One region of the Pseudoalteromonas sp. NCIMB 1079 genome, then DNA from elsewhere that is predicted to be linked to it. Evidence: predicted binding sites of a transcription regulator. Region 1 holds the regulator's gene; each other region holds the start of a gene.
What was found. Region 1 encodes MetJ, which represses methionine synthesis genes. Its sites were predicted from a motif close to TAGACGTCTAGACGTCTA; they were not measured.
Positions count from the first base shown of each region.

Region 1 (10,784 bases):
CGCCACCTGGCACTATTTTGGCAACTTCATCCATTATTTGCGTACCCAAATTACGGCTGCTTTGCAATTCTTCAATGAGCCTCATACGCTGTTGTAAATTTTCCTTTCTTTTATCTAAGCTTCGTATTTCACTTATTTTTTTATCTAGCATGCTAATTTCTGAGCTTAAATAATTATTCTTTAAATTTTGACCATCTTTTAAAGCGCTATAAAAAGAACTTAATAAATACATACTTGCAAAACAAAGTATAACGACACCAACAAGTATAGTTACAAATTTCTTTTTCGATTCTTCGCGCTGCGATTCACGCCAAGGAAGTAGATTTATATGTGGCATGTTGAAAAGCTCCTTAATGCCAACCCGGTCGCTATTGCAAACTGCGTTTTGTGACGCTGCATTATATTACGATCTACCTTTGGGGAGATTTCCATATTTACAAAAGGCTCTGCAACAACAGAGTGAATACCGAGTTCTTCAATAAGCAATCGGTCGATACCTTTTATCATCGATGTACCGCCCGTTAATACAATATAATCTATTTGCTCTTTACCACTGGTTGTTAAAAACATTTGCACAGCTCTGCGAACTTGTTGAAGTAACGAAGTTTGAAAAGGGGCTAATACTTCAAAGGTATAGTTTGGCGGTAAATCACCTGATGTTTTGCCTATTTCGGCTTCATCAAAGCCTTTATTATAATAAGCAACAATACTATTTGTATATTGATCGCCACCAAAAACTTGGTCACGGGTATAAATGGTTTCCCCAGCTTGCACAACACTCACAAGCATTAAAACTGCGCCAATATCGACCACAGCCACACACTTATTAAATGCATCGCTAGGTAATTGTTGATAGTAAACGTCCATAGCACGGCTCAATGCGTAGCTTTCTACATCTACTATTTTGGCTTCTAAATTTGCGGCTTCTAAAGCGCCCACCCGTGCTTCAACACTCTCAGTACGAGCAGCCGAAAGCAAAACATTCATTTTGCTAGGATCGGCCTCATTCGTCGAAAGCTTCTCAAAATCGAGGCTCACTTCATCAAGCGGGTAAGGGATTAAACTATCAGCTTCAATTTCAATTTGCGATTCAAGTTCAGCATCTGTTAACGATACATCCATGAAGATCACTTTTGTAATAACTGTTTGGCCAGAAACAGCCACTGCAGCAGATTTTAACGACTTCGGTAATTTTTTTCTTAATTTTGTAATAACGTTACCAATCGCTTCAATATCTTGGATTGTGCGCTCACTCATCGCACCTTTTGGCATCGGCTCAATTGCAAGTGCTTCTAGTCGAAATCCAGTTTCAATTTCACGTAAAAGCACCGCTTTGATAGAGTGCGATCCAATATCAATTCCTACCATCATCGGGGACGGTTTTTGAAATAGTTGACTTAGCATGTTTCAACTTGGCCTTTGTTTTAATAATAAACAAGTTATAATTTTTATCTGAAAAAATATTATTCATTTTTTAATCAATATATACTAGCAGTCAAAACTCGCAATTGGGAGTCCATTTAGGGAAATATAAGTGATTTTATTAAAACGAACTTTACAATTTTTTATCATTTGTGTGTTAATTGGTCTGATCACTTTGGTCAGTCTTTATTACTACGTTAAACCTGATATCCCCAGTGTGCAAGTTTTAAAAGACGTGCAATTACAAACTCCTATGCAAGTATTCACAAAAGATGGGCTTTTAATCAATCAATTTGGTGAAAAGCGTCGTATTCCAGTGACTATTGATGAAATTCCTCAAACCCTCATTAATGCATTTTTAGCGACAGAAGATAATCGATTTTACGATCATATAGGCATAGATCCTATAGGTATTGTACGTTCGGCTATTGTTCTTATATCTACCGGCGAGAAAAAACAAGGCGCAAGTACTATTACTATGCAGCTTGCTCGTAATTTCTTTTTAACTCGCGAAAAAGCATATATTCGTAAAGTTAAAGAAATATTTATAGCGCTACATATTGAAGGTGTATTAACAAAAGACGAAATTTTAGAGCTTTACCTTAATAAAATAGAATTGGGTAATCGCGCTTTTGGTATTGGTGCTGCAGCACAAGTTTATTACGGTAAGGAGTTAAAAAATTTAACACTTGCACAAATGGCGATGATTGCAGGTTTACCGAAGGCCCCTTCAGCTTTAAACCCAATTCGTAACCCAACGCGTGCAAAAGCACGCCGAAATGTTGTTTTAGGGCGTTTATTAACTGAAAATTATATTACTCAAGAAGAATATAACGAAGCAACGAGCCAACCTATCACCGCTTATTTTCATGGTGCTGAAATAAATTTATACGCCCCGTATATTTCTGAAATGGTGCGCGCTGAAATGGTCTCGCGTTATGGAATAGATAAAGCTTACAACTCAGGTTTTAAAATTTTCACCTCGGTAGAGTCTAAAGTTCAAAAAGCAGCGCAAAACGCACTTGTAAACAACTTACATAATTACGATATGCGCCATGGTTTTAGAGGACCAACAGATGTTTTATGGGATCCTGAAACACAACCTGCTTTAACTGAGCAACAAATACTCAATAAATTACAAAGCGTAAATGAGTTGGGTACTTTGAAAGCAGCAGCCGTGCTTAGTGTTAATGATAAAACAGCGTCGGTATTACTTAAAAGTGGCGAGCGCACAACTCTTACTTGGGATAACTTAAAATGGGCGCGTAAATATATTACTCGTTACCGCCAAAGTTTTGCTCCAAAAGCAGCTACAGATATTTTAACGCCAGGAATGCAAATATGGGTGCGTAAAAATGAAGATGACAGCTACTTACTAAGCCAAATACCAGAAGCATCAAGTGCTATTGTGTCACTCGACCCACAAGATGGCAGAATTAAAGCTATTGTAGGTGGTTACAGCTTTGAGCAAAGTCAATATAACCGAGCGGTACAAGCAAAGCGTCAAGTAGGTTCTAATATAAAACCTTTTATATATTCAGCAGCACTTGAAAAAGGTTACACGCTTGCGTCTATATTAAACGATGCTCCTATAAACCAATGGGATAAAAGCCAAGGCGTAGCATGGCGCCCTAAAAACAGCCCTGCTGTATATAATGGTCCGATAAGAATTCGCCGTGCTTTAGCACAATCTAAAAACGTTATTTCGGTGCGCTTACTACGCGGCGTTGGATTACAACGTACAGCTGATCATTTATTAAAGTTTGGCTTTAAAGATTCAGACATTAATCGCAGTGAATCACTAGCACTGGGTAGTGCTTCCATTACACCACTTGAACTTGCTCGTGGCATGAGTGCATTTGCCAATGGTGGCCACTTAATTGAACCTTACTTTATTTCAGAAGTTCAAGATGCTTACGGTAATGTATTGTTTAAAGCAAACCCTGCCCTAGCCTGTGATGAAGAGCCTTTACCAACACGCAATGAATTCTCACTTCATAATAGTAGTGATGAAGTGGAACCAACAAAAAAATGTGCACCGAGAATTATTTCTAAGCAGAATGCATTTTTAATTGCTGATGCAATGCACAGTGGTATTTGGGGCGGCGGTAGTTGGGCCCATAAAACGGGTTGGAGTGGCACAGGTTGGCGCGCACAAGCTTTAGAACGTCGTGATCTTTCGGGTAAAACAGGCACAACTAACGATTCTGTAGACACCTGGTTTAGTGGTTTTAATAGTAAAGTAATGACTTCTGTGTGGGTGGGCTTTGATAACCCAGGTAACGCTCTTGGCCGTTCTACGTATAATAACAACTTAGATAGCAGCCAAATATCTGGTGCTGAATCGGGAGCTAAAACAGCGCAGCCTGCATGGATTGAATTTATGAAAGCCGCACTTGAGGGAACACCTGAAGCGCCAATTGAGCCACCTGAAGGGCTTGTTTCGATTCGTATTGATTTAGCCACTGGTTTGCTAAGCCACAAAAATGACTACACCAGCCGCTTTGAATACTTCGAAAAAGGCACTGCACCGACAAAGTATGTGCTATCTCAGCCAAACGATATATTTGAAGAAGACACAAAAACCGAAGAAGAGCTATTTTAATAATACCTCTGTAATACAAAAACGGCAGCTTATTTAAGCTGCCGTTTTAATTTAAATAATCGCTTATTTTAAGTTTTGAACAAGCCAATATAAATCAGAGTGTACACCCGCAGCGGTTACTTCTTTCCCAGCCCCAGGCCCCTGAATCACAAGCGCGTTATCACTATACCATTTGCTATTAATTACAAAAATATTATCGCCAGGTGTAAGGTTTGCTAACGCATCCCCATTAGGCACATACGTAATTCCTACTTTAGCGATAACTTCAGTTTTTGTTATATCTAATAGGCCTGTGTATCTCAGTACTGAGTTATTAGCTTTTGCTGTATCAGCATGCTCTTCAATGAACGCATCTAGCTGGGCTTTATTGTTTAGAAAGTCTTCCCAGCTTCCTAGCGCAAGCTCACCGGGCATTAATGCCGATAAGCTAATATCATCAAGCTCAAGCTCTATACCTAACTCTCGGGCTAAAATAAGTAACTTACGCTGCATATCTCGTCCAGATAAATCCTCGCGAGGGTCAGGCTCTGTGAACCCCATTTTCTGTGCTTCTAATACCAACTCAGAAAAAGCAGTCGTACCATCATACTTACTACATAACCACGAAAGCGTACCCGAGAATACGCCTTCAATACGCGTAATTTTATCACCACTATTTTGCAAATCAGCCAAAGCAAAATTGATAGGTAAGCCTGCGCCTACACTTGTATTATACCGCCAATGTAAATTACGTTCGCCAAGGTTACTACGAAGTGCTTTATACCAAGAAGTCGGTGCTGTACCTGCATATTTGTTAGCACTAATTAAATGACAATCTCTGTCTACAAAATCTGTATATAAAAAGCTAAACTGCTCACTTGCGGTAATATCAATTAACACTTTATGTTCGTAGTCAAGCTCGCTTATCGCATTAAGTAAATCCGCAGCTTCATAGCTATTCGCCTCATGCTGCCATTGAGTTTTCCATTGCGATATATTTATGCCACTTGCATTAAATAACATATGTTTAGAGCGAACCAGCGCTACCAATTTAATACTAAAGTCGCCTGATAAACGCTCAAATTGTGCCGATAACTGTTCAATAAAAGCATCGCCTACATTGCCAAGGCCCGCAACTATAACGGCTATTTCTTGGCCTTTATTGATTAGCTTATCGTGTAAGGCGCTTTGTATATCGCTATCTATAAATTGGTCTGTTAGTAATAAAACATAACCATTATCTTGATGCACAAAACGTGGCTTTATAGTCTGTTCAGCTAATATCTCTAAAGCTTGCAGTTTTAGTACGCTAACGTCTTGCTCAGGGGCAACAATTGCACAGCCATTTAAATTTGACTCACTAATATTAGCTCTACCAGCAAAGTAATTAATAACTTGATATGTTTGTGCAGCCGGTACTACTAAATACACTTCACCATTATGGTTAAAATGATGAAGGCTATGCTGAATAAGCTGACTAACGCTTGCGACCTCACCTTCACTTAATCCTTCAACCATTAATAAATCAACATTTTGCAGCGTGGTTATAAAGCGCTTTTTCTTTGCTGAACCTTCTTTTACTATATCTGTTGGGCTTGCTTGCACATCAAAACTACTACGAACAGCTAGCTTAATATCGCTGTTTTTAAGTGGTGATAGTGTTTTTGCATGTAATACAGGGTTACCCAAACGAGCTAATAAATTAGCTTGCCCGCGACAAATTTTGCCGTACTTAATCGCTTTTTTTACCTTACGAGGATCAGTACTAAACACTCCCTGTGTATCGGTCCAAATACATACTTGCTTAGCATTACAGTAATTTGCAAGTAGTGTTGCACTATAATCGCTACCGTTGCGTCCAAGTGTTACGGTCTCACCTTTCGTATCAGCGGCAATAAACCCAGTAACAACATTTATCTTATTAGGCAAAATTGACTGTCGACATTGCTGCGCATTTTGCGCATGCATTAATTCACCATCGTTTAAGGTAAAAAGACTACGGGCATCTTGAGCACACGCCTCAATATTTAACTGCTGTAAATAAGTAGCGAGTAAACGTGCTGACCACAGTTCCCCATGCGCAAGTAACGCAGCCTCTTTTAGCTGCTCAGCTTGAGCAAGTTCTGCAATATTACTAAGCTCGGTATTTAGTGTTTTAAGTGCGCTGCGCTTTAAATCAGCTTGTAACAACTGCTCAATTAAATCGCTTTGATGGTTATTTAACTGCAGTAAAATATCAGCGACAGCTTGCGTGTCTTGCAGCTGATAACTTTGCCACAACGACACAAGTGTATCTGTAGTCTTACCTGCAGCAGACACTACAACACAGTCGCCCGGCTGAGTATGCCCTATAATTATTTTAGCTACGCTTTGATAGCGCTCACTAGAGCTTAAGCTTGAACCACCAAATTTATGTACACAATTGACCATATTTATACCAATTCGCTTAATTAAGTTGTCTATTTTGAGGTAAGAAAACCGTATCGATAACAAGGCAAAAATTTCGTTATTTAGTTGTTCTATATTAGGAATTTTTAACGATGTTATCGTGCGGTTTAATCCCTCAAATTGATTAGGTATTATTGCGGATTGGTATTACTTACCAAAGCGCTGGACGGGCTGCACTTAATTTAACGTTTCCACCAGAAGTGCCAGCACCTTTGCCTACACGGCCAACATTTTTATTTTGCCCTGGTTTTACAAGTTCAAATACTCGTTCAAAGTCAGCTATTAAATCGTGTATATCTTCAATCCCAACCGAAATACGAATAAGCGTGTCGCCCACACCCGCTTCTAAACGTGCCTTTGCCTCCATGCCTGCGTGCGTCATAGTTGCAGGGTGACAAATTAAACTCTCTACGCCACCTAGTGACTCAGCTAAACTAAACGTTTTAAGACTAGTTAAAAATGCTGCAGCGTCGTTTATATCGCCTTTAATATCAAAACTAACCATGCCACCAAAGCCAAGTTGTTGTGCTTTAGCAAGCTCATGTTGAGGATGCGACTCAAGTCCTGGATAGTAAACTTGGCTTACAAAATTGGAACTTTCAAGGTACTTAGCTATTGCTAGCGCATTTTCTTGGTGCTGCCTTAAACGCACATTTAGAGTACGTAGACCACGAAGCGTTAAATAACTATCAAAAGGAGCGCCCGTAATACCAATATTATTTGCCCACCAAGCAAGCTCATCACCAAGCTCTTGTGTTGCAGCAATAACAGCGCCGCCCACTACATCTGAGTGCCCGTTAATATATTTAGTAGTTGAATGCACCACAATATCTACACCAAACTTAATAGGGTTTTGTAAGGCAGGAGACAAAAACGTGTTATCTGCGGCAACCAATGCACCGCATTGCTTAGCAACATCGGTAACCGCTTTAATATCGGTTAAACGAAGTACTGGGTTACTTGGAGTCTCTATCCAAATAAGCTTAGGCTTAATTGCTAAAATTTGTTGAAGGCTTTCTTCTTTTGTTAAATCTAATACTTCAAGCTTCAATAATCCGCGTTTTTGTAACGATGTAAATAAACGATAGCTACCACCATAACAATCATGTGGAATTACTAACGTGTCGTCACTGTTAAGTAGCTGAGTAGCTAAATGCACGGCAGCCATACCAGTGGCCGTAATTATGCCACGAGCGCCGCCTTCAAGCTTAGCAAGCGTCTCTGCTAAAATATCACGATTAGGGTTACCACTGCGGCCATAATCATACTCACGCTTAGTATCAAAGTCGGCAAACGAATAAGTCGTTGATAAATAAATTGGCGGCACCACTGCACCATGATGTTTATCAGCATCAACGCCGTTACGTACAGCAATGGTCGCTTTGTTTTTTTCGCTCATATTCGTCACCTGATTAATTTGGATGTTTAGACGTCTAAAAGAGTAAGTTATCCGTTTTAATAAGTCAAAGGATTTTAAAGCTCTAGATGGCTAAAGTTAGGAAAGGCGTTTGCTAGTATCACATTTTAGCTCACAAAAGTGAGCTTATTTTTACATCCCAAATAGGCTTATTAAGATAGATCGGTATCTATTATTTGACTATCTTTTTTAAATCGATAGAATTTCACGCATATTTACACGCTTTTTATACCGTGTGAGAAATTAATAATCTGAGGCAACGATACATCTTATGGCTAAATGGAATGGTGAGTATATTCACCCATACGCAGAACACGGGAAAAAATCAGAGCAAGTTAAAAAGATCACCGTTTCGATCCCGCTAAATGTATTAAAAGTTTTAACGGATGAGCGTACGCGTCGTCAAATCAACAACCTTCGCCATGCAACAAATAGTGAATTGCTATGTGAGGCGTTTTTGCATGCCTTTACTGGTCAACCTTTACCAAATGACGATGACCTACGTAAAGACAACGCCGAAAAAGTACCAGAAGAAGTTAAAAAGATAATGCAAGAAATGGGTTTAGAAGTGCCTATTTTAAACGAAGAATAAATCGTTACCTTTTTAATCAAAAAACCTCAGCATTGCTGAGGTTTTTTTGTTTAAGCGTTATATATTACGCCATATAGTTTTCAGGCAAGTCAATTTGCGCAACACCCGACTCTACCGCAGCAAGTGCTACAGCTTTAGCTATACGCGGTAGTAAACGCGGATCCATTGGTTTTGGAATAATGTACTGCGCACCAAACTCTAGCTTATCTACGCCTGCGGCTTTTAAAACTTCTGCAGGTACAGGCTCTTTGGCAATACTACGAATAGCCTCAACTGCAGCAATTTTCATTTCATCGTTAATCGCGCTTGCACGTACATCAAGCGCACCACGGAAAATAAACGGAAAACATAAAACATTATTTACTTGGTTAGGGTAATCAGAGCGCCCTGTTGCCATAATTAAATCGTTGCGTGCGCCGTGAGCAAGTGCAGGATCGATCTCTGGATCTGGGTTTGAACATGCAAACACGACCGGTTTTTCTGCCATTAGTTTTAAATCTTCGGCAGCTAACAAGTTAGGACCCGAAACACCAACAAACACATCCGCATCTGCAATTACATCTTGCAATGTGCGTTTATCGGTATTGTTAGCAAAAAGCTGTTTATATTCATTTAAATCATCGCGACGAGTATGAATAACACCTTTGCGGTCAAGCATATAAATGTGTTCACGCAGTGCACCACACTTAATTAACAGTTCCATACACGCAACTGCAGCAGCGCCTGCACCTAAACATACAATTATTGCATCTTCAATTGATTTACCTTGTACTTCTAGCGCATTTAACATGCCGGCAGCCGTAACAATGGCGGTGCCGTGTTGGTCGTCATGAAAAACAGGAATGCTACAACGCTCTATTAATGCTTTTTCAATTTCAAAACACTCTGGTGCTTTAATATCTTCAAGGTTAATACCACCGAATGTGTCAGCAATATTGGCCACCGTGTTAATAAAGTCTTCTGTTGTTTTGTGCTTTACTTCAATATCAATAGAATCAAGCCCTGCAAAACGTTTAAACAATAACGCCTTGCCTTCCATTACGGGCTTAGACGCTAAAGGACCTAAATTACCCAAGCCCAAAATTGCAGTACCATTAGTGATAACCGCAACCATGTTACCTTTACCGGTATATTTATATGCATTTGCAGGATCTGCGGCAATTTCACGTACAGGTTCAGCGACACCTGGGCTATAAGCTAGGGCTAAGTCTTGAACTGTTTCAGCTGGTTTTGTTAGCTCAATGCTAATTTTACCAGGTACGGGATGTGAGTGATAATGTAGTGCTTGTTCACGAAAGTCAGACATAACGCGATGGTATCCTGCAATTTAAGTTAAAGTGAGAGGTGGAGTCTTGGGGTACGATACCCTTATTATTTTTAAATTCCAAGCAATATCAGGTCTATCCTGTTATATGCTATATCCTTTAATTTTAAGAGGTTTTTCAGTAACTTTGCAGGATTATATAAACATTTAATAAATAAAAATTCACCAAAAAAGTAAGTTTTGAGGTGCGTTTATGTCTATTAAAATATTAAAAAAATGTATGTTTAACGCATCATCATAAACTTAAAATAACAGCCTACTACACTACTTTAAAAACAGATAAGCCCACGTTAGCTACTTTTATCAACCTAGTTAAAATTTGTACTATTTAAAATATAGAGAATATCTATCAATTTGTCTGTAAAGGTTTATGCATACTCAGAATAAGAATAGGAAATAGTTATGCAAGGTGTGATGTAGCTCGAGCAAGCTAAATAAGATAAGAAGTGGTAAATTTTAGACACAAAAAAAGCACCCTAAGGTGCTTTTTTTAACTAAACAGCAATAATTACTTCTTGCTGCTAAGTGCACCGAAGCGCTTGTTGAAGCGATCAACACGGCCGCCAGTGTCTAAAATCTTTTGCTTACCAGTGTAAAACGGGTGACACGCAGAACATACGTCTAAGTGAATGTCTTTACAAAGAGTTGAGCTAGTTTCGAATTTGTTTCCGCATGAACATGTTGCAGAAATTACTTCGTACTTAGGGTGAATACCTTCTTTCATAGGAACCTCTAGTTAAGGCCGCATCGCTCTCCAAACCCGAAGTCTGGCACCATACGTCGTTAAAACAAATTTGTTGGTGGCGGATTTTATCCAACAACCTTCCCCTGCACAAGTATTTATTTATCTTTTCGCTAAAAAAGTGAACAATCTCTTTCTCAAGTACTATTGCTAGTAGGTTTTTAGCGGTATTTTTAGTACATTACAGCATTAATTTTACGGGTTGAGTTGTTATGAGTTTTGTTGAAGTTGCTATTAAAGTCCCGCTTCCACGCA
Region 1 covers NZ_JBEWZA010000001.1:3,541,327-3,552,110, forward strand. The annotation lists gene ABX891_RS16435 (PilN domain-containing protein) at 1-337, opposite strand, end outside; gene ABX891_RS16440 (pilus assembly protein PilM) at 325-1,404, opposite strand; gene ABX891_RS16445 (penicillin-binding protein 1A) at 1,535-4,027, shown strand; gene metL (bifunctional aspartate kinase/homoserine dehydrogenase II) at 4,091-6,436, opposite strand; gene metB (cystathionine gamma-synthase) at 6,606-7,853, opposite strand; gene metJ (met regulon transcriptional regulator MetJ) at 8,143-8,463, shown strand; gene ABX891_RS16465 (malic enzyme-like NAD(P)-binding protein) at 8,528-9,769, opposite strand; gene rpmE (50S ribosomal protein L31) at 10,296-10,511, opposite strand; gene priA (primosomal protein N') at 10,742-10,784, shown strand, end outside.

Region 2 (10,784 bases), 2.3 Mb from region 1:
GGGAAAAATTAAAAAAACAGCCAGTACGACTAGCAAAATTGTGGCAGTTGCAATCAATGAATATAAAAGTAAGTTACTGCGTTTTTTAGGAGGTGCTAAATCCTCATCTAGCATTAGGTCGTCATTTTGCCATTCGTCTACACTTTCGTCTGGTGTTTTTAATTGAGCTTCAGGAAGGCGTTGCTCTAGCTCATCTAGCTTTTCTTCAAGACGTATTAAGCTGCTAGTGATGTAATCTAGAGCATCAAAAATACGTTCATCACGTTGGTTGTTATTTGCAGCTGCGGAGGAGCTATTTTGAATGGTGTTTGAAACAGCTTGCAGCTTACTTTTAATACCTAAGCTTGCTAATAACTTACTCTGTTTTAACGCTTTGTCTTTATCGCTTGGCGCAAATAGCGGCTTACCTTTAAAAAAAAGAGCTACTTTTTCATCTGACGTTTTTAATTTTGCAGCTAAGTTTGCGCACGCTGTTTTTATGTCAACGTTATCGCCAAGTCCTGCAAATATAACGCGAAAGTTATCGGCCATTTAACTATCCCTAAAGCTTTATAATGAAGCGAGTATAAACCGAACCCCTTTATAAATGTATCTCTATGTAAAATAAAATTGTTAAACGTATCTATTTCCCAAAAGATGACTTACAAAAAAAGTTGATTAGTATTTCAATAGAATATTCCATTACTTGCAATTAAATGTGAATAGAATATTTTATATGTAAAATTTATTCTTTAATTACAAGTAATTACAGCTATTTCCTTGTTGAAATAGCTTAAACAAGTAAAATTGTTTTCCTAGGGGTATAATATATTAGGTACAGGATTTTGCTAAACACACACACACTTCCATCTAGTCGCTGGCTAGAATTTGTAAAAGAAAGCGGACGTATCGCCACTCTTTGGTTTGCTGGTGTACTACTTTTTATGGGCTTTCGGATTTTCTTTTTAATTCACTTTAGTGATCGTATAACTTCCGAACTAGATATTGATTCAATAATCGCGACATTAAAAGCGGGTCTAGCATTTGATTCTGCCGCGACGGGAGTCTGTTTTAGTATTGTTTTTATTTTAAACTGTATTTTACAGCCTCTGCGTTTAGGACAATGGGTTAGAAAAGCACGTATATATACAAGTCTAATATTTTTCATTACGTCAACAATACTATGTATAACGAGTATTACTTACATTGCTGAATATGGAAGCCAGTTTAACTTTTTTATGTTCGAAGGGCTAAATGACGATCAACAGGCAATTGCATTAACTGTAATCGAGCAATATAAACCGTGGGGTAGCCTACTTAGTTTAGTTATTTTATTAGCGATAGCATTTAAAATAAATAAACTAGTTGATAGGAAAAGCTATAGTGCTATCAACCATCTTTTCACGACTAATATATTAAAGCGTACGATTTTAGTTGCATTGATTATTGTTTTATTTGTTTGTGCAATAAGAGGATCATTTGAAACTCGTCCTGCTTCTCGAAAATGGTCAGCAGTAACGACAGATGCTTTTGTAAATAATCTTGTAATAAATCCGTTTCGAAGCTTTATATATGCCATTAAAGATTATAATGATTTACAAAGTTTTGGTTTAAATGGTCACAATCCTTACTTACAAAAAAATGCACCTGACATAGATAACCCTTTAACGACGCTTGAGAAAAAAACCAGTGCGCCAATGTTAGCGGCACCTTCACAAGTGTTTTTTATTGTTATGGAAAGTTATGATGCTTGGCCGTTACAGCAAAAATATACATCGCTCAATTTAACTAATGAACTACGTAATTTAGCTAGTAAAGGTATATATTTAAATAATGTGTTACCTGCAGCAAGCAGTACTATGAATTCGCTATCTAGCCTTATGTCTGGTATAGCGTTTTCGGGCGTTAATATGAGCCGTATTGGACCACAAAAACCAGCGAGTAAGTTATCAATATTTAATCAACTTGAGCAACTAGGTTATCAAAGTCGATTTTATTATGGCGGCTTGCTGTCATGGCAAAATATAGGCGAATATGTGCTTTCACAAGGAGCTGATAAAGTATTTTCGGCTGCAGACACTGGAGGTAAAGGAAGTGCTGGTGTGTGGGGAATTGATGATGGTCAGTTATTTGATTTAGTCGATACTAAAACAGATGAAAAAAGTTTTAACTTAATCATGAGTGGGAGTTACCACGGACCATTTAACTTAGATTTAGATAAGTATGGGTATCCTTTAAAATCAGTTGCTGACTATCCAAAGGAAATTCAAGCTTTAGATGATGACTTATTAGACCCTTACGTATTAGGGCATTTATGGTATGCCGATAAAATGCTTGGTCAATTTGTTCGTAAAATGGAGCAGCACTACCCAGATGCATTATTTGTAATTACAGGTGATCACTATAGTCGCCGTTATTTACATCATCGCCCAGATCTATATGAACTAACACATGTACCGCTTGTTATTTATGGTAAAGGTGTAAATCCAAACTGGGTATCTAGCGATCAATTAGCGAGCCATATGGATATTGCACCTACATTATTAAACTTAATAGCACCGCAAAATACGACATTTTATAGCATGGGCCAGTCACTATTAAATCAACCTAAAGATCGTACTGTATTTGGTTTTCAAACTGTGCGTAAACCAGAACAGCTTTGGCGTGGTGATTTTTCGTCAATGTATGAGTATCAAAAAGTTGAACCAGAGGATCGGATTAACTTAGTACCACTTAAGCCGCAGCCTTTTGAACCAATTGATGTAGCAACAGAGCAAGCTTATAATAAGTATATGGCTACAGCGTGGCAGTTACTTACTAAAGGAATGGATTAATAGATTTAAAAGTAGCTTTTAAAGCTGCTTTTACTCAATTAGTTTACATATAAAAAAAGCGCCAATTGGCGCTTTTTTTATATTTACTTAGCCAATCAAAGGCCAGCAGCTGCACGAAGTGCATCAGCTTTATCTGTACGTTCCCAAGGGAATTCGTCGCGACCAAAGTGGCCGTAAGCCGCTGTAGGAAGGTAGATAGGGCGCTCTAAATCAAGCATTTGAATTAAGCCGTAAGGGCGCAGGTCAAAGTGTTCACGAATAAGCTCGATTAAACGGCTTTCTTCTAACTTGCTTGTACCAAACGTTTCAACGCTGATAGATGTAGGCTCTGCAACACCGATTGCGTAAGAAACTTGTAATTCACATTTATCAGCAAGGCCAGCCGCAACTACGTTTTTAGCAACGTAACGTGCAGCGTATGCAGCTGAGCGGTCAACTTTTGATGGATCTTTACCAGAGAAAGCACCACCACCGTGACGAGCCATACCACCGTATGTATCAACGATGATTTTACGACCTGTTAAACCACAATCGCCCATTGGTCCGCCAATTACAAAGCGACCCGTTGGGTTAATGAAAAATTTAGTCGCGCTTGTAATAAGCTCTGCAGGAAGTACCGGCTTGATGATAGTTTCCATCACCGCTTCTACTAAATCTTTTTGTGAAATGTCTTCGCTGTGCTGAGTAGATAGTACTACTGCATCAATACCTACTGGCTTACCATTTTCGTATGCAAAAGTAACTTGAGATTTTGCATCTGGACGTAACCAGTTAAGCTCGCCGCTTTTACGTACTTGCGCTTGGCGCTGTACTAAACGGTGTGAGTAAGTAATTGGCGCAGGCATTAGCACTTCTGTTTCGTTACATGCGTAACCAAACATAAGACCTTGGTCGCCAGCACCTTGTTCTTCTGGGCTAGTACGGTCAACACCTTGGTTAATGTCAGGAGACTGTTTACCAATAGTGTTTAAAATTGCACATGAATCAGCATCGAAACCCATGTCTGAATGCGTGTAGCCAATTTCACGTACTGTTTTACGTGTAATTTCTTCAATATCAACCCATGCGCTAGTAGTGATTTCACCACCAACCATAACCATACCTGTTTTTACGTAAGTTTCGCACGCAACACGGGCATGAGAGTCTTGCTCTAGGATAGCATCAAGTACCGCATCAGAGATTTGATCGGCGATTTTATCCGGATGACCTTCAGAAACTGATTCAGAAGTAAATAAATGTTTTGCCATTGTATTTCTGCTCACAAATATTGCGCTTCACAAACGTCGGTATTAGCGCTAAAAAATTAAGGGGCGTATTTTATCGAAAACAAAACACCTTGCATAGTGTTTTTACGCCTAGACGTCTAAATAAAATTTCTAATAACTTTTTGGTCTTAAAAAATATTCATAATGCCTCACTTTTATAGGGTTTTTAATTGCACACAGCCCCCACAATAAGTAAGAATGGTCTATATAAACAAACCCAAGTTACTTGGGTGCATAAACAAACACATAAATACCCGCGCAAATACACATAAAGGTAGGAGAATTCATGCCATCTCGCAAAGAACTTGCAAATGCTATTCGCGTCTTGTCAATGGACGCAGTACAAAAGGCCAAATCTGGTCACCCTGGAGCCCCTATGGGCATGGCTGATATCGCAGAAGTATTATGGCGCGATTATCTAAAACACAACCCAACAAATCCAGAGTGGGCTGACCGTGACAGATTTATTCTTTCAAACGGCCACGGTTCAATGCTTATCTATTCTCTATTGCACCTAAGTGGTTACGACTTACCACTGGACGAAATTAAAAACTTCCGTCAAATGCATTCTAAAACACCAGGTCACCCTGAATATGGCTATGCACCAGGAATCGAAACTACTACGGGTCCATTAGGTCAAGGGATCACAAATGCCGTAGGTATGGCAATTGCTGAAAAAGCGCTAGCTGCACAGTTTAACCGCGAAGGTCACGATATTGTTGATCACTTTACCTATGCATTTATGGGCGATGGCTGCCTTATGGAAGGTATTTCTCATGAAGCTGGTTCACTTGCAGGCACATTAGGTCTGGGTAAACTTGTTGCATTTTGGGATGACAACGGCATTTCAATCGATGGTGAAGTAGAAGGTTGGTTTACAGATGACACGCCAGCTCGCTTTAAAGCATACGGTTGGCATGTAATTAGTGGTGTTGATGGTCACGACAGCGATGCTATAAGTGCTGCAATTGCAGAAGCTAAAAGTGTTACCGATAAACCATCACTAATTTGTTGTAAAACAATTATTGGTTACGGCTCACCTAATAAATCTGGTAGCCACGATTGTCACGGTGCACCACTAGGTGATGACGAAATTAAAGCGTCTCGCGAATTCTTAGGTTGGACTGGCGATGCGTTCGAAATTCCTGATGATATTTACGCACAATGGGATAGCAAAGAAAAAGGTCAGCAGCTTGAATCAAGCTGGGACGAAAAATTTGCAGCATACGCAAAAGCATACCCAGAGCTTGCAGCTGAATATAAGCGTCGTATTAATAACGAACTGCCTGGCGATTGGGCTGAAAAATCTCAAGCGTACATTGAGCAATTACAAGCAAACCCAGCAAACCCAGCGTCTCGTAAAGCATCACAAAATGCATTAAACGCATTTGGTCCGTTATTACCAGAATTTATGGGTGGCTCAGCCGATTTAGCAGGCTCAAACTTAACAATTTGGGATGGCTCTAAAGGTTTAACACACGACGATGCAAGCGGTAACTACATTTACTACGGTGTACGTGAGTTTGGTATGTCGGCAATTATGAATGGTATTGCCCTTCATAAAGGCTTTATTCCTTACGGTGCTACGTTCTTAATGTTTGTTGAATATGCAAAAAATGCCGTACGTATGGCTGCATTAATGAAGCAACCAAGCATTTTTGTATACACGCACGATTCAATCGGTTTAGGTGAAGATGGTCCAACTCACCAACCAGTAGAGCAAATTGCAAGCATGCGTTTAACGCCTAACTTATACAACTGGCGCCCATGTGACCAAGTTGAGTCGGCAATTGCATGGCAACAAGCTATTGAGCGTAAAGACGGTCCTACATCGTTAATCTTTACTCGCCAAGGTCTTGAGCAACAAGCGCGTGACGCACAGCAATTAAGCGATGTTAAAAAGGGTGGTTACATCCTTAGCTGTGACGGCAATCCTGAAATTATTTTAATTGCGACGGGCTCTGAAGTGCAACTAGCACAAGATTCAGCAACTGAGCTACGCAGCCAAGGTAAAAAGGTACGTGTTGTATCTATGCCATGTACTGATGCCTTTGAAGATCAAAGCGCAGAGTACAAAGAAAGCGTATTACCGGCATCTGTTACACGCCGCGTAGCAGTAGAAGCAGGTATTGCTGACTACTGGTACAAGTACGTAGGTCTAAATGGCGCAGTAGTAGGTATGACTACCTTTGGTGAGTCAGCACCTGCTGGTGAGCTGTTTGAGCACTTTGGTTTTACAGTGGCAAACATTGTAAGCAAAGCAAACGAGCTTTTTTAATCGCTTTGATTAAATAAAGTAAGTAATTGAAAAACCCGCACATGCTGCGGGTTTTTTTATGCCCTTACATGAAGCAACTTCACCTTGAACAATGCTGCTTTCCTTGCAAGAAAGTAAGCTATCAGGCAAGGTAGTGCGATAAAATTTATAAACAAAAATCTTAAATTAATAGCAGGAGCTAAAAATGGCAAAGTTCGATAACGTGAGTGTAGTAAAAAAAGCCAATGTATATTTTGACGGAAAAGTGTCGAGCCGTACCGTTATTTTAGGTGATGGCGAAGCGAAAACGTTAGGCTTTATGCAACCTGGTGAGTTTGTTTTTGATACAAACCAAAAAGAGTGCATGGAGCTTTTAGCTGGCCAATGGGATATTTTATTACCAGGGGCAAGTGAGTGGAAAACATTTAACGCGGGTGAATCGTTTAATGTTGATGCAAATGTAAGCTTTAAAGTAAAAGTATCTGATTTTGCTGACTACTGTTGTTCGTACACAGATTAATCAATACAGCTAGACGTCTGAAAGCCCATGTACTATGGGCTTTGCATAAACTTTGCACAACGCATGATTTAAATCACCAAAAACCGCAAATAAACCTCAAATATCTCTCTTTTTTCCTTGTGTTAATCTAAATAGCCCCCAATACTATTTATGAGGTAACAAATAAAAGGATACCCTATGAAAATTAATCTTTCTGGTCACCATGTTGAAGTTACTGACTCTATTAGAGAGCACATCAACGAAAAATTTTCAAAAATCGAGAGCCACTTTCCATCGCTTATTGCACTCGATATTATTTTGTCTAAAGAGCATCATAAAATCCAAGCTGAAATTAGCACTAATTACGAAGGCACGCGCATATCGGTAAAAGGGGAAAATGAAGTTATGTACCCAGCCATTGCAAGCGCAGCTAAAAAACTCGATGCGGCACTAAAACATCGAAAAGGGCAGATAAAAGCAAACTTACACGAAAAGCCTGTTAGCACTACACCTGAAATCGCACACGAGATCATCCAAGAGATGGATCTTAAATAAAATTTAGTCACAAAGTATTGTAAAAAAGAGCCGTATGGCTCTTTTTTATTGCCTGTAATTTAGGTAAGTTATGCGTTCTTGCCGTTTATTAATTAAAAAAATTAATAAAAAGAACACATAACACACATATTTTGAGAAATTAATGCACACAACAAAAGCAGTATGGAAGTCTCGACTAGGTGCGCTTGGGCCTGGAATACTCATGGCAACAGCCGCTATTGGCGGTTCTCACTTAGTTGCCTCTACGCAGGCTGGAGCAATATTTGGTTGGCAACTATTTTGGCTAATACTGGTTGTTAATGTTTTAAAATATCCGTTTTTTCGCTTTGGTATGGAATACACACTTGCCACTAAAAATAGCCTAGTGGAGGGCTATAAAAGTAAAGGCCCGTTTTATTTTTATAGTTTTATTGGCTTAAACATTGTTGCCGCTGTTGTTAATACCGCCGGCGTATTACTGCTTACCGCAAGCTTACTGCATTACGCCTTACCCGTGGTTATTGAAGTAACCTTGCTTTGTTGGATGCTGCTGGGTGTATGTTTAGTTATATTGCTACTTGGACACTTTAAAGCGCTAGATAACGTTGCCAAAGGCATTATGGGGCTGCTTACGCTCGCTACTTTGATTGCCCTTGCCATTGCATTTAGTAACGGCCCAATGGCACCTGCTGATTATGTGGGACCTTCACCGTATGAACTTGCCATGCTTAGCTTTATGGTGGCTTTAATGGGCTGGATGCCAGCACCTATCGAAATATCTGCATTAAGTTCTTTATGGCTAAAAGAAAAACAAGCGCAGCAAACAGTTTCTAAAAGCCAAGGCTTGTTCGATTTTAACGTAGGTTACTGGTTAACCGCAGGCTTAGCGCTAGTGTTTTTTAGCTTAGGTGTATTAGTGCAATACGGGCAAAGCAGTAATATAGAACTCGGTGGGGTCGCTTTTGCCAAACAGCTTATTGATATGTACGCACTTACCATTGGTGAGTGGGCAAGGCCGCTAGTATCAGCCATCGCTTTTTTATGTATGTTTGGCACCACATTAACGGTACTTGATGGTTATGCGCGTACTTTAAACGAATCGCATAAATTACTTGGTTTTAAGCAATCAAAACACAGCTTAAATACATGGCTAATACTGCAAGCACTTGCTGGTATGGCGGTTATTTTATTTTTTGAATCAGCCTTAGGTCCTATGCTTACCTTTGCCATGACACTGTCATTTGTAACCACCCCTATATTTGCATGGCTTAACTTTAGCCTAGTGCGCTCCGAGCCCAGCATTAAACACGGCGTACTACTTAAAAGTTTAAGCTGGTTAGGGCTACTTTACTTAGTCGGTTTTTCTGTGGCATTTGTAGTGTGGATGATGATGTGATTTTAGGTGCGAGGCGAAGGACCCATAGTAAAACGAGCAATCACTGAATACTTGATTTGGTGGGGGTTGCAAAGTTGGCAGGCCACTTGCTGTTGCTAAGCACGTAATTAATAAGTTGCAGGCTAATAAATTTAGCCTGCAATCTTGAAGTCTCTGATTAGAAGCTAAATACCCATAATTACGAGCGCTGATAGTCAGCTTAGAGCGATAACCGGTCATTGAGATTGGCTAAATATCGTCGCTAATTGATTTGTTAAACTGCTCTTTGCGCATATATTCATGAAAATGACCGACGCGCGCATATTGTTCTATTTAACTTTTCTTTAAAGTCTTAGAAAACTTAGTAATAGTAATATCTTAGGTTATTTGTTAAAACTATACCATGCAGAAAAATGAGCGTAGCGTCGGCAGAAATATGCGCGATGAGCGCACTATTAAATTGTTAGGCATAAAAAATGGATTTCGAAGCATTATTCATCTCAGAGGTGAAACCGTATAAAGGTAAATCAAGAAAAGATAAGTTTCTTTCGCGAATATTCGGTATTTTCAATGAAGAAATAATTCGAATTTGGTGTGAAAACAAAAAATCTCCTTTCACTAATATCGGTCGACCAACCATTTATGATTCTAATGGAAAGTATTTCACTTTAGATTTTCTACTAAAAGATACTGAAAATCGATTGTTTGTAACTGAAATGAAGTGTGAAATTGAATATCAAAAATATAAATATTTAACCTTAAATGAATCCAAACAGCTTAGGCATCATTGCTCAAAACGTGCTTTTGAATTGTTTTTGGAACTATCGCATACACCGAAAAAATATGATGTAAGATGCAATAATAAAAACCAAAATATAGCTGGTACTGCTCTGGTTTGGGGCAGAACATCAACTTCCGGTGAAGTTGAAATTAAACAAAAATTTAAAATTAATCATGTAATTTCTACAGAGAAAGTAGTTGCTGATTTAATCGAGTGGGAAGATGAAGAGTTTAAAATATTTATAAATTCATATAAAGGTTGGGCTAATCAATTATTTGATGGTTTATTGGGTAATTGTGCCTAACAAGAGTTTTCAAATTTGCCGTTTAAACGGCGTTATATGTTCCCTAAATTTTATTTGAGTATTCTATTATGAGCTATACAAAAGATCAGCATGTGCTTTCTCAATGGATGTTGAGAAATTTTAGAAGTGATGACACAGCTAAATTAGTTCGTGATAAAAAACGAGTTTGGACTCATACAATTTACTATGATGAGAAGAAAGGTAACATTATAAAAAACTTACCTTTACCAATTTCTTCTGTCGGTATGAAGAAAGATTGTTTTACTCTTTTAGATGGAGAAACGGGTGTAAAATTTGATATTGAAAATGAGTTATCTATATATGAAAAAAAGACTTCTGATTTATTCAACTCTATAGTTAAAGATCATGATTTTTTACAATTATTGAATGTGGAAGGACGTGATTACCCGTTAGAGATGTTATTGAATTTTATTGTGATTCAATTTGTTTTGAACTTACAAAATCCTCAAAATAAATTAGAATATAAAGAAGAAATTTTTGAACACTATACTGCATCTCTAATACGTGACTTTGACCATATCAAACAGAAATTAGAGAACCCACCACCTCACTTTGCGGCTTTGTTAGAAGGTAAAATATACACAAAGATTATTAAAGTAATAAATTCTAGCTCACCTAAAAAAGATATCTGTGAAACACTTTTAATTCTATTTATGGTCGCAGAGTCTGAAGGTTTACCTACTTTAATGAATTTTTTGCCCACACTTAGAAATAACCTTTTCAAAAATATTCATATTGAAGGGATTTATCATACAGGGTATGAATTTGATGCAATTGGTCCTCGCCCTGTGTTTACTTTGGGACCTAATATTATGTGCTATGACCGTGAGAAGTGTTTAGTTTATTTACCATTGTCACATAATTTTGCGATTCATTTTTCTATCGGAAAAAGAGAGTTTTACAATTCATCAATAAATATTTTTAGTGCAGATCCA
Region 2 covers NZ_JBEWZA010000001.1:1,253,779-1,264,562, forward strand. The annotation lists gene ABX891_RS05820 (hypothetical protein) at 1-531, opposite strand, end outside; gene ABX891_RS05825 (LTA synthase family protein) at 825-2,813, shown strand; gene metK (methionine adenosyltransferase) at 2,909-4,060, opposite strand; gene tkt (transketolase) at 4,365-6,356, shown strand; gene ppnP (pyrimidine/purine nucleoside phosphorylase) at 6,541-6,855, shown strand; gene hpf (ribosome hibernation-promoting factor, HPF/YfiA family) at 7,033-7,389, shown strand; gene ABX891_RS05850 (NRAMP family divalent metal transporter) at 7,592-8,764, shown strand; gene ABX891_RS05855 (hypothetical protein) at 9,220-9,828, shown strand; gene ABX891_RS05860 (DUF4238 domain-containing protein) at 9,897-10,784, shown strand, end outside.
Region 2: metK (methionine adenosyltransferase) is a predicted target of MetJ. The motif match lies at 4,162-4,179, and genes of this name have one in related genera.

Region 3 (10,784 bases), 2.2 Mb from region 1:
GCTAGCCCAAAAGTGGGCTAAATCTTGAGTAAGTTGCAATGAACGTTTACCTGGCGATAGCAGCTCCATAAGCAATGGCAATTTACCGTTGGCAAGCATAGGCGTACTGGTCAAGCCGTAAACTTCTTGCATACGCACGCTTAGCTTTGCTGGGCCATCAAGCTGGTATTCTATTTTTATATTTGAGCCACTTGGCACCGTTAAGCGCAAAGGTAACAAAGCTTTTAACGTGGTTTGTTGTTGCCAATCAAAGCAGTTTTGTAATGCTTCAAAGTAGTTAAACTTTTTAAGCTGCGTGAGCGTTTTAATATCTTCTAAAAACACGCCTAGCCACTGCGCTGCATTTTGAATAAGTTGTTGCTCGTTTATTTGCGGGAATTTATCGGGCATTAAATTACTTGCTAGGCTCATACGTATCAGCAATTGTTGCGCATCAGGTTGCTCGTTAAATAATGCAAAACCGTGTTTAGCAAATAAGTTAAGCCACGCTTTAGCACGCTCGCTCTTATCTAGTTTTTGTTTACTAGGCTGGCTGCTGAGCGTTATAGCCCCGAGTTTCACTTCATCTTGATGAATAAAGCGCGCTGATTTTTCATCAAACTCACAACGAGTAAGTTCACTAAATAAATGCGGTAAAAATTCTTGTAACTCAAATGGGTTAAGCGCGGTGGCTGCAAATATACGCCCGCCTTTGTGCCCGCCCATGGTTGCTATGGCTAAGTAATCGTCGTTGTGCCAGTAATCGACATTTAACTCAGCACCAGCACCATTGGCAAGTAAATAACCATTACCACGTTTTTTAGCAATACGATCGGGGTATGCCAATGCCACCAGCAAACTTATATAATGCGTATTTAATTCGCTGTTTTCGTCTTTTACTTTTAAGCGGCTTTGCCAATATTTTAACTGTTGTTTAAATACCGGATGCGGACGTTGCTGTTGGCTATGTAGCGCTAAACTCAACTCGTTTGCACTATTTACTCGGCTCTCAAGTAATGCCACTAAATAAATAGCGAGCCTAAAAATACCAGAGAGTTGGTCATCAAGTATTTGTGCTTTTAATAGCATATGCGCCAAACGAATATCAGCACCAAACCCTAACATTTTACTGCCAAGCGGTGTGAGCTTACCTTTGCTATCAATAGCTTCTAGCATGTTAAGCAGATTACTTGCTTGCTCGCATTGCTGCTCAGTGGGCTTATCGAGCAAGGTTAGCTCATCAATACTGGCTCCCCATTGCTTTGCCTCAAGCATAAGTTGGCTTATGTCTGATGTGAGTATTTCGGGATTGTCGTGACTATTACGTCGCTCAAAGGTTTGCTTTGAGCCAATTCGATAAACAATGCCCGGCTCTATTCGCCCTGCACGCCCAGCGCGCTGCACAGCAGACGAGCGCGATATGCTTTGTGTTGTGAGTTCAGTAACACCGGTTTTTAAATTAAAGGTCGCGGCGCGGCGTTTACCGCTATCAATCACAATCCTTATGCCTTCAATGGTTAAGCTAGTTTCGGCCACATTGGTACTAAGTACCACCTTGCGCATCCCTTCAGGCGCAGGAGCAATAGCTGCTTGCTGGTTGGCTTTATCTTGCTCGCCAAATAGCGTTGCCACTATACAATTGTTTGGTAAGTCAGTGAGTGCTTGTTGTACCCTGAGTATTTCGTGCTGCCCTGGTAAAAACACCAACGCGCTGCCTGTTTGCTCACTCAGTGCTTGTTTTATTATAGTGGGGATTGCATCAAGCCAGCGGCTTTCATCTTTTATGGGTATATATACTTCATCTATTGGATAGCTGCGCCCATTTGATTGAATTACAGGGCAAGCAAAAAACTCAGTGTAGCGCTGGGTATCAAGGGTTGCCGACATCAACATTATGGTTAAATCTTCGCGCAGCGCACTTTGGGTCTCTAACGCAAATGCCAATGAAGTATCGGCTGCAATAGAGCGCTCATGAAACTCATCAAATATCAGTAAATCAACATCGCTAAGCTCAGGATCGTTTTGCAGCATGCGGGTAAGCATGCCTTCGGTAACTATTTCAAGGCGCGTATTAACACTTACTTTGCTCTCACCTCTTATACGCAGGCCAACACTTTGGCCAACACTCTCGTTTTGACACTTTGCCAAGTAACTAGCAATATTACGCGCAGCTAAACGACGCGGCTCTAGCATTACAATACGTTTAAAGTGCCCATCACGCATAAGTTGCAGCGGCAACCAAGTAGACTTACCTGCACCCGGCGGCGCTTGCAGTAGCGTAATTGGGTTGCTTTGTAATGTTATTACGAGTTGTTGATATATGTTTTGAACCGGCAGCACAGCTATTTACCCTAAATTGCTTTACCGGCATTGTAACAAAAAACCGCAGCGTGACTGCGGTTGATGTTTAATAATTAATACTCTTTTACAAGCAACTAAGCTCAATAGGTTGCCCATTAGCTACCCACTTTCTACCTATTAACTCTCTACTAGCTACCCGATACCATTCTAATTCGCTCTGCGGGTACGCGCAATTGCTGCATTAAATACACTTTAAACGACTCTGCATAAGGCTGATCATCTACGGCTTTTTGCATGCATAATAGCCAAGCTTCACTTTCGGCAACGCCTACCGCCAAGTGTTTATGCGCCTGGGGAATGTTAATGCTGCCAAAATGCTCCGCGTACAGCTTAGGTCCGCCCATCCAACCTGACAAAAAGTAAGCTAACTTTTTACGCGACTGCGACAAGTCTTTACTGTGCATATCTCTTATGTGCTTAGCCTCTTTTAACTGTTGCATATAATCATAAAATGCATCAACCAGCTGGGTAATACCTACTAACTCCCCCGCCATTTTGTAAGAGCAATCTCCTACGCCATATTCACACACTTTAGTATCCATAACTCACTCATACCGTCTATTTTATCGCAACATAATAACTTAAAACCTATATTGGATAAGCAATTATTACAAACTGCTATGTATATTTTGTATGCATTTAAAGAAGGACCACATAATTACACCCACCTTTTAGCCTTACTCTATTTATGATTGATATTAAGCTACTGATATTAATTACAAAAAATATTTATGCTTTTTTTTGGTATACGACTTGCTACTTTATAGTTGACTGTTAATTTCACTAATCTAAAGTAAGGAGCTACTTATGAACAGCGATCGTATCAAAGGTAATTGGAAAGAACTTAAAGGTAAAGCGCAACGTAAATGGGGCGACATAACCGACGATGATTTAGATAAAATTGAAGGTAGCCGCAAAGAGTTAGTTGGCAAAATTCAACAGCAATACGGTAAGTCGAAAGAAGAAGCCGAACGCGAAGTTGATGAATTTGAAAAAGACCATTAATTTTAGCTATTAGCTACTTAAAAATAACCGCCTTTGTTGGCGGTTTTGTTTTTGGCTAAACATTAATGAGCACTTATCACATCTTCAGCTAATAGTAGCTCATCGCCTTTATATACTTCGAGCCAGCCTGGCGGGGATGTATCGCAACCAATAATAGTTACCTGTAACACATAACTATAACGACCATTTTTAAACGTATAATTATGATTGCCACCACTGCCTTCAAATGTAATATCGCCATTTAGTAAAACCATATCAGGCTTGTCGCTTGGCTTTTTATCAATACCCCACACTGCATAACGAAAATTATGATCGCCTAAATCATCCACACGAATATGGTAGTTAGCTGTTTTCCAATCAAGTACTGGCTTTTCAAAAGTATTGATACTTGCATGCAAAGATTGCTTACCTTGTTTTATTAAGCTTTTAGCAAGTGCCTGCTCTTTAGCGTTTTGGGTATTTACAGCAATAATTTTACCGTCGGTATCTACCCACATAACGCCGTTATTGAGCATAATGCCGCGCCAACCTACTTTCTCCCAATCAGTTTTAATGTTTGAACTGGCAATAACTGCCGCTAGCTCATCATTAAACACTTCATCAAAGCGGTTAATAAACTCGGCTTCATTTTTAATGTCAGGTATGGGGTATCGTCGTTTAAGCGGGTAACGAATATGTGCAGCAATCGCAGCTTTATCATGCGTTTTAAAAGCAGCAATAACAGGTAAAACGAACTCGTGATACTTTGGCTCAAGCGCAAATGTATTCGATGTGAAAAGTAGAGATAAGCAAAGTAAGATGAAATTTAGATACTTCATCCTTAGTCCTTTAGTTTTTGATTCGCTATTATTTTCTGCAACTTATCGACCAGATGTTTTATATCAGTAATAGCCTGATATAAATCATGAGGAAGAATATCAATTACCTCATTTTCTTTGGTATACCCATTTCTATGAACAATATCATGCCTTATGTCGATGATTAATTTCACTTTAGAAGTGTCTATATTTATTTTACAACCAAGTACTTTTTTGTACATTTCCATGGTTTTATCAATTTTGTGAAATAATACTTCACTAACGCACTTAATTGCCAACCCACTTAAATCCATTCCTGATTTAGATAAATCAAATAATGAATATTTCGTATTTCTTATTTGATCCACACGCTCTAACGCATTATTTAGATAGACATTATTTTCAGATATTAAGGCTTTTATTGTGTCCCCTAAAAAAGCTTCAAGAAGTGTTACTGAATATGAATAACACATTTTAATTATTAAATTTTCATTAAGAGGTATAGGTTCAGAAAGTGAATTTTCAGCAAGTTTTTTGATATTGGTTAACTCAGTCACAAAATTTTGATAGATATCAACTGAGCCATTTTCTTTTAACCATTTTATCTCTGAAATCCATTCATATTCATCATTTAAATAATCTTGATAAGCTGAATAGTCATTGAGTAAACTTTGCCACTCCTCAGATTCAACTGTTAAATTTTGATCAGTAAGCCTTTCACGAACCCATTTTTCAGCCTGTTTCTCTTGTTCACCAAATAAAACTTCTTTTATAGAGCTCAAAATATTTCCTTATAATTTATGTTTAAATAATGAATATATTAACTATTTTTATACTTTAAAAATAATTTATTCTTAATAAAAAGACAAAAAACGAGCCTAATTTGGCTCGTTTTTGTTTTACTGATAGCTGACCGCTTCGCTTTTACTCCGGCTCATACCCCAAGTTAGGCGATAGCCATCTTTCAGCTTCCTCTAACGTCATATTAGTTCGCTTAGCGTAGTCTTCTACTTGATCGCGTTGTACTGCGGCTACTGCGTAGTATTTTGCCTCTGGGTGTGAGAAATACCAGCCCGAAACAGCAGCCCCTGGCCACATGGCGTACGAGCTGGTTAGCTGCATGCCAATACGTTTTTCGGTGTCGAGCAACTGCCAAATTTTCTTTTTCTCGGTGTGTTCTGGGCACGCTGGGTAGCCTGGCGCAGGGCGAATACCTTGGTAGTTTTCACGTATTAGCTCATCGTTTTCTAAGTTTTCATCTGGTGCAAAACCCCAGTATTCTTTACGTACTTGCTCGTGTAGGTACTCGGCAAACGCTTCGGCGAGCCTGTCGGCAACGGCTTTAATCATTATTTTGTTGTAGTCGTCTTGCTGGGCGTCAAACGCATTAGCTAGGTCGTCTTCTTCCAACCCCCCCGTTACTGCAAATGCGCCAAAGTAATCTGGCGTACCTTTTGGGGCTATGTAATCGGCTAGGCAGTAGTTAGCAAAGTCGGTTTTTTCGGTTTGCTGGCGTAAATGGCACGAGGTAGTTAACACCTCTTTGCGTGTTTCGTCTGTGTATATTTCTATGTCATCACCCACGCGGTTAGCCGGGAATAAACCAATTACGCCAAGTGGTTGCAAACTGCCTGCTTTTTCAAGGTCGTCTAACATATCGTTAGCGTCTTTAAATAAGCTTTGCGCTTGCTCGCCTACGACTTCATCGTCCATTATGCGCGGGTATTTACCGGCAATTGACCACGTCATAAAGTATGGCGTCCAATCTATGTATTTACGCAAAGTAGCAATTGATACATTTTTAAACTCGGTCACGCCCAGCTTTTTAGGCACTGGTGGTGTGTAGTTATCCCAATCAAGCTTTGCTGCGTTATCGCGTGCGCGCTGGATTGTAACAGGCTTAGAGCGTGGTTTTTTACGCGCTTGTTGCTCGCGTACTTTTACATATTCAGCTTTAGTTTTAGCTAAAAAGTCAGGTTTAATGTCTTTTGATAATAAGTTTGAAACTACACCAACTGCACGGCTTGCGTTATTTACATACACAACGCCTTTGTCATATTGCGGCTCAATTTTTACTGCGGTGTGCGCTTTAGAGGTAGTTGCACCACCAATAAGTAGCGGCAGTTCAAAACCACGGCGTTTCATTTCTTTTGCTACGTGCACCATTTCGTCAAGCGATGGGGTAATTAAGCCCGATAAACCAATAATATCGGCTTTTTCGTCGATGGCGGTTTGCAGTATTTTATCAGCAGGTACCATTACGCCTAAATCAATAACTTCGTAGTTATTACACTGTAGTACCACGCCTACAATATTTTTACCTATGTCGTGTACGTCGCCTTTTACGGTCGCCATTACTATTTTACCATTGGTTGAGCCTTCTTCTTTTTCGGCTTCAATAAATGGGTCTAGGTAGGCTACGGCTCGTTTCATTACGCGCGCCGATTTAACCACTTGTGGTAAAAACATTTTACCTGCGCCAAATAAATCACCTACCACGTTCATGCCATCCATTAACGGCCCTTCAATTACGTGAATAGGTTTATCGGCAGCAGCGCGGCACTCTTCGGTATCTTCATCTATAAAGGTAGTAATGCCTTTTACAAGCGCGTGCTCAAGGCGTTTTTCTACAGGCCATGTGCGCCATTCTAAATCTTCTACTCGCTCGGCTTGTGCCATACCAGAGTATTTTGGTGCAAGCTCTACTAAACGCTCGCCTGCGCCTGGGTCTGTGTTAAGTATTACGTCTTCAACGGCTTTACGAAGCTCCTCTGGTATGTCATCGTAAACAGCGAGTTGCCCTGCATTTACAATACCCATATCCATACCCGCTTTTATTGCGTGGTATAAAAATACCGAGTGAATAGCTTCACGTACTGGGTTATTACCTCTAAATGAAAACGATACATTTGACACCCCGCCCGACACTTTACAGTGCGGTAAGTTTTGCTTAATACGGCGTGTGCCTTCAATAAATTCTACTGCGTAGTTATCGTGCTCTTCTATACCGGTGGCTACGGCAAATATATTAGGATCGAATATAATATCTTCTGGTGGAAAACCAATGTCTTCTACTAATATTTTGTAGCTGCGGGCACATATTTCATATTTGCGGTCTGCTGTATCAGCTTGTCCGTCGGTGTCAAACGCCATTACAACGGCAGCTGCACCAAAGCGTTTTATTATTTTAGCTTGGCGAATAAACGGCTCTTCGCCCTCTTTTAGTGATATAGAATTAACAATGGCCTTACCTTGAATACACTTTAGGCCTGCTTCTATTACTTCCCATTTAGAGGAGTCGACCATGATGGGTACGCGTGAAATATCAGGCTCTGAGGCTATTAAGTTTAAAAACTTAACCATGGCGGCTTTTGAGTCCAACATGGCTTCGTCCATGTTTATATCAATAACCTGTGCGCCATTTTCTACTTGCTCGCGGGCCACTGTTAGCGCGGCTTCAAAGTCTTCTTCCATGATTAAACGTTTAAACATGGCAGAACCGGTTACATTGGTACGTTCGCCGACATTAGTAAATACTGCTATTTGTTGGGTCATGTTGGCTCCTTAATTTAAGTTACAGGCTTCAAGGCCTGATAAACGCATGCGTACTTCAAGCTCTGGCAGTTGGCGTGGTTTAACGCCTGCTAAACCTTTTGCAAAAGCACGAATATGCGCAGGCGTGGTGCCACAACATCCACCTACTATATTAATAAAGCCCGATTTACCCCAATCGATAATTTCGGCTGCCATTTCAGGCGCTTCTAAGTCGTATTCACCAAACTCATTAGGCAAGCCCGCATTAGGGTGTACCGACGTAAAGGTTTCGCACACGCGCGAAAGCTCTTCTACATATTGGCGCAGTAAATCAGGGCCAAGCGCGCAATTTAAACCAATCGAAATAGGCTTAATATGGCGAATAGAGTTATAAAATGCTTCGGTTGTTTGCCCAGAAAGCGTACGCCCTGAAGCGTCGGTAATAGTGCCCGAGATCATAACTGGTAATGTGCGCCCTGCTTGCTCAAAGGCTTCTTCTACACCAAACGAGGCGGCTTTTGCATTAAGCGTGTCGAATATAGTTTCGATTAGTATTAAATCGGCGCCGCCTTCCATTAATGCAAGGGTAGACTCTACATACGCAGTAACTAGCTTATCAAAGGTGACATTTCGGTAACCCGGATCGTTTACATCTGGCGAAATTGAACACGTTTTAGATGTCGGCCCTAAAACACCGGCTACATAGCGTGGTTTTTCTGGCGTTTTAGCCGTAAATTCATCGCAAATTGCGCGTGCTAATTTAGCCGACTCTAGGTTTATTTCACGGCTTAGGTTTGCCATGTCGTAATCTTCCATCGAAATAGTGGTCGAGTTAAACGTGTTGGTTTCAATAATATCGGCGCCCGCTGATAAAAAACCACGATGAATATCAGTGATTAAGTCGGGCTTGGTTAGGCTTAATAAATCGTTATTGCCTTTAATTAATACATGCCAGTCTTTAAAACGCTCTCCGCGATAGTCTTCTTCTTCTAGCTTATGATCTTGGATCATGGTGCCCATAGCGCCATCTAAAATTAAAATGCGTTCTTTTAATGCGGCACTTATTTCGGCTTGCTTATTATTTGTAGGCGCGTTATTCGGCATAGTTGTTAGTCCTCACATCTTGGCTAACTAAATTAATATCATACGGTGTGGTTTGGTACACGTAGTAATTTAACCAGTTCGAAAAAAGTAAAAAAGCATGGCTTTGCCACGTTTTTGAAGGTTGTTTGGTTGCATCGTCATCCGGAAAGTAATTTTCGGGCTTAGGTGCATTAGGGCTTTTTTTACAATCGCGCTCGTATTCAGCTTTTAAGCTATCGGCGTCGTACTCTGGGTGGCCGGTTATAAACACTTGGCTACCCGATTTATTTTTAAGTAAGTAAGCCCCTACTCGCTCAGAACCTGCCAGTACAACGAGCTCTTCACAGGCATTTATTTTATTTATATCAATGTGGCCGTAGCGTGAGTGCGGTACTAAAAAGGTGTCGTCGAATCCGCGAGTCAGTGCACCGTGATCAAAATAACATTGGTGGGTAAATACACCACACAGTTTGTCGTCTTTTAAATCACGCTTTAAGTTGTAACGGTGATATAACGCTGCATGTGCTGCCCAACACGAAAACAACGTAGAGGTAACGTGTTGCTCAGCCCAATCAATAATGACTTTTAGCTCATCCCAATACGCTACATCGTCGTATTCTAAATGCGCAAGTGGCGCACCGGTTACTATTAATGCATCGTAATTGTTGTCTTTAACCTCAGAAAAATAACGGTAAAAGGTATCAAGGTGCTCTTCTGAATTGCTGCTACTGCGGTGAGTGTCGAGGCGCAGTAGCTCTACGTTTACTTGCAAAGGCGAATTGGCAAGTAAGCGAATAAACTGAACTTCGGTTTCTACTTTATTAGGCATTAAGTTTAAAATAGCCAAACGCATTGGGCGTATTTCTTGCGTTTTTGCACGACTTTTTGGCATTACAAATACGTTTTCTTGACGTAAACGTGCAATTGCCGGCAACTCGTCTTTTACTGTAATTGGCATACTTTACTCCTGCTCATAAAAACCGAGGCTTAATTATGAACTGAAAGTAAAAAATATCAACCTCTAGATGTATAGATGTCCAAATGAAATTTATTCATGATTTTATATTTTACTTACAAGCATGCTTTGGTGCTTTAAAACCCGCCATTCGTTGACTGTTTCACCCGTCAGCCACTACAATACAACATTGAAATTTTTATTATTATTTGAAGGCTTTCCTCCATGGTTTTACCTGATAAATTTATATTCTCGATGAGTCGAGTATCTAAGGTTGTGCCACCTAAGCGCACTATCTTAAAAGATATTTCGTTGCACTTTTTTCCTGGCGCTAAAATTGGTGTGCTTGGTTTAAACGGTTCTGGTAAATCTACGTTACTACGTATTATGGCCGGTGTTGACCAAGATTTTGAAGGTGATGCACATCCTCAGCCTGGTACTAAAATTGGTTATTTACCGCAAGAACCTATTTTAGACGAAAGTAAAACAGTACGTGAAACTGTTGAAGAAGCTGTTGGCGAAGTTAAACACGCACTTAAACGTCTTGACGAAGTGTATAACGAATACGCCATGGAAGACGCTGACTTTGACGCACTTGCAAAAGAGCAAGGCGAGCTTGAAGCTGTTATTCAGGCGCACGATGGTCATAACATCGACAACGTTTTAGAACGTGCAGCTGATGCACTTCGCCTGCCAGAGTGGGATGCTAAAATTGAGCACCTTTCAGGTGGTGAGCGTCGCCGTGTTGCTATATGTCGATTATTACTTGAAAAACCAGACATGCTTATCCTTGATGAACCTACTAACCACTTGGATGCTGAGTCGGTTGCCTGGTTAGAGCGCTTCTTACACGATTACGAAGGCACTGTTGTGGCAGTAACGCATGACCGTTACTTCCTTGATAATGTAGCTGGTTGGATATTAGAGCTTGACCGTGGTGAAGGTATTCCATGGGAAGGTAACTACTCTTCTTGGCTTGAACAAAAAGATGCGCGCTTACAGCAAGAACAAAAATCTGAAAAAGCACGTCAAAAATCAATTGCGCAAGAACTTGAATGGGTTCGTTCAAA
Region 3 covers NZ_JBEWZA010000001.1:1,370,771-1,381,554, reverse strand. The annotation lists gene hrpB (ATP-dependent helicase HrpB) at 1-2,319, opposite strand, end outside; gene ABX891_RS06340 (group II truncated hemoglobin) at 2,469-2,882, opposite strand; gene ABX891_RS06335 (CsbD family protein) at 3,148-3,345, shown strand; gene ABX891_RS06330 (hypothetical protein) at 3,408-4,163, opposite strand; gene ABX891_RS06325 (HEPN domain-containing protein) at 4,166-4,924, opposite strand; gene metH (methionine synthase) at 5,067-7,697, opposite strand; gene ABX891_RS06315 (homocysteine S-methyltransferase family protein) at 7,707-8,780, opposite strand; gene metA (homoserine O-acetyltransferase MetA) at 8,770-9,717, opposite strand; gene ettA (energy-dependent translational throttle protein EttA) at 9,940-10,784, shown strand, end outside.
Region 3: metA (homoserine O-acetyltransferase MetA) is a predicted target of MetJ. The motif match lies at 9,782-9,799, and genes of this name have one in related genera.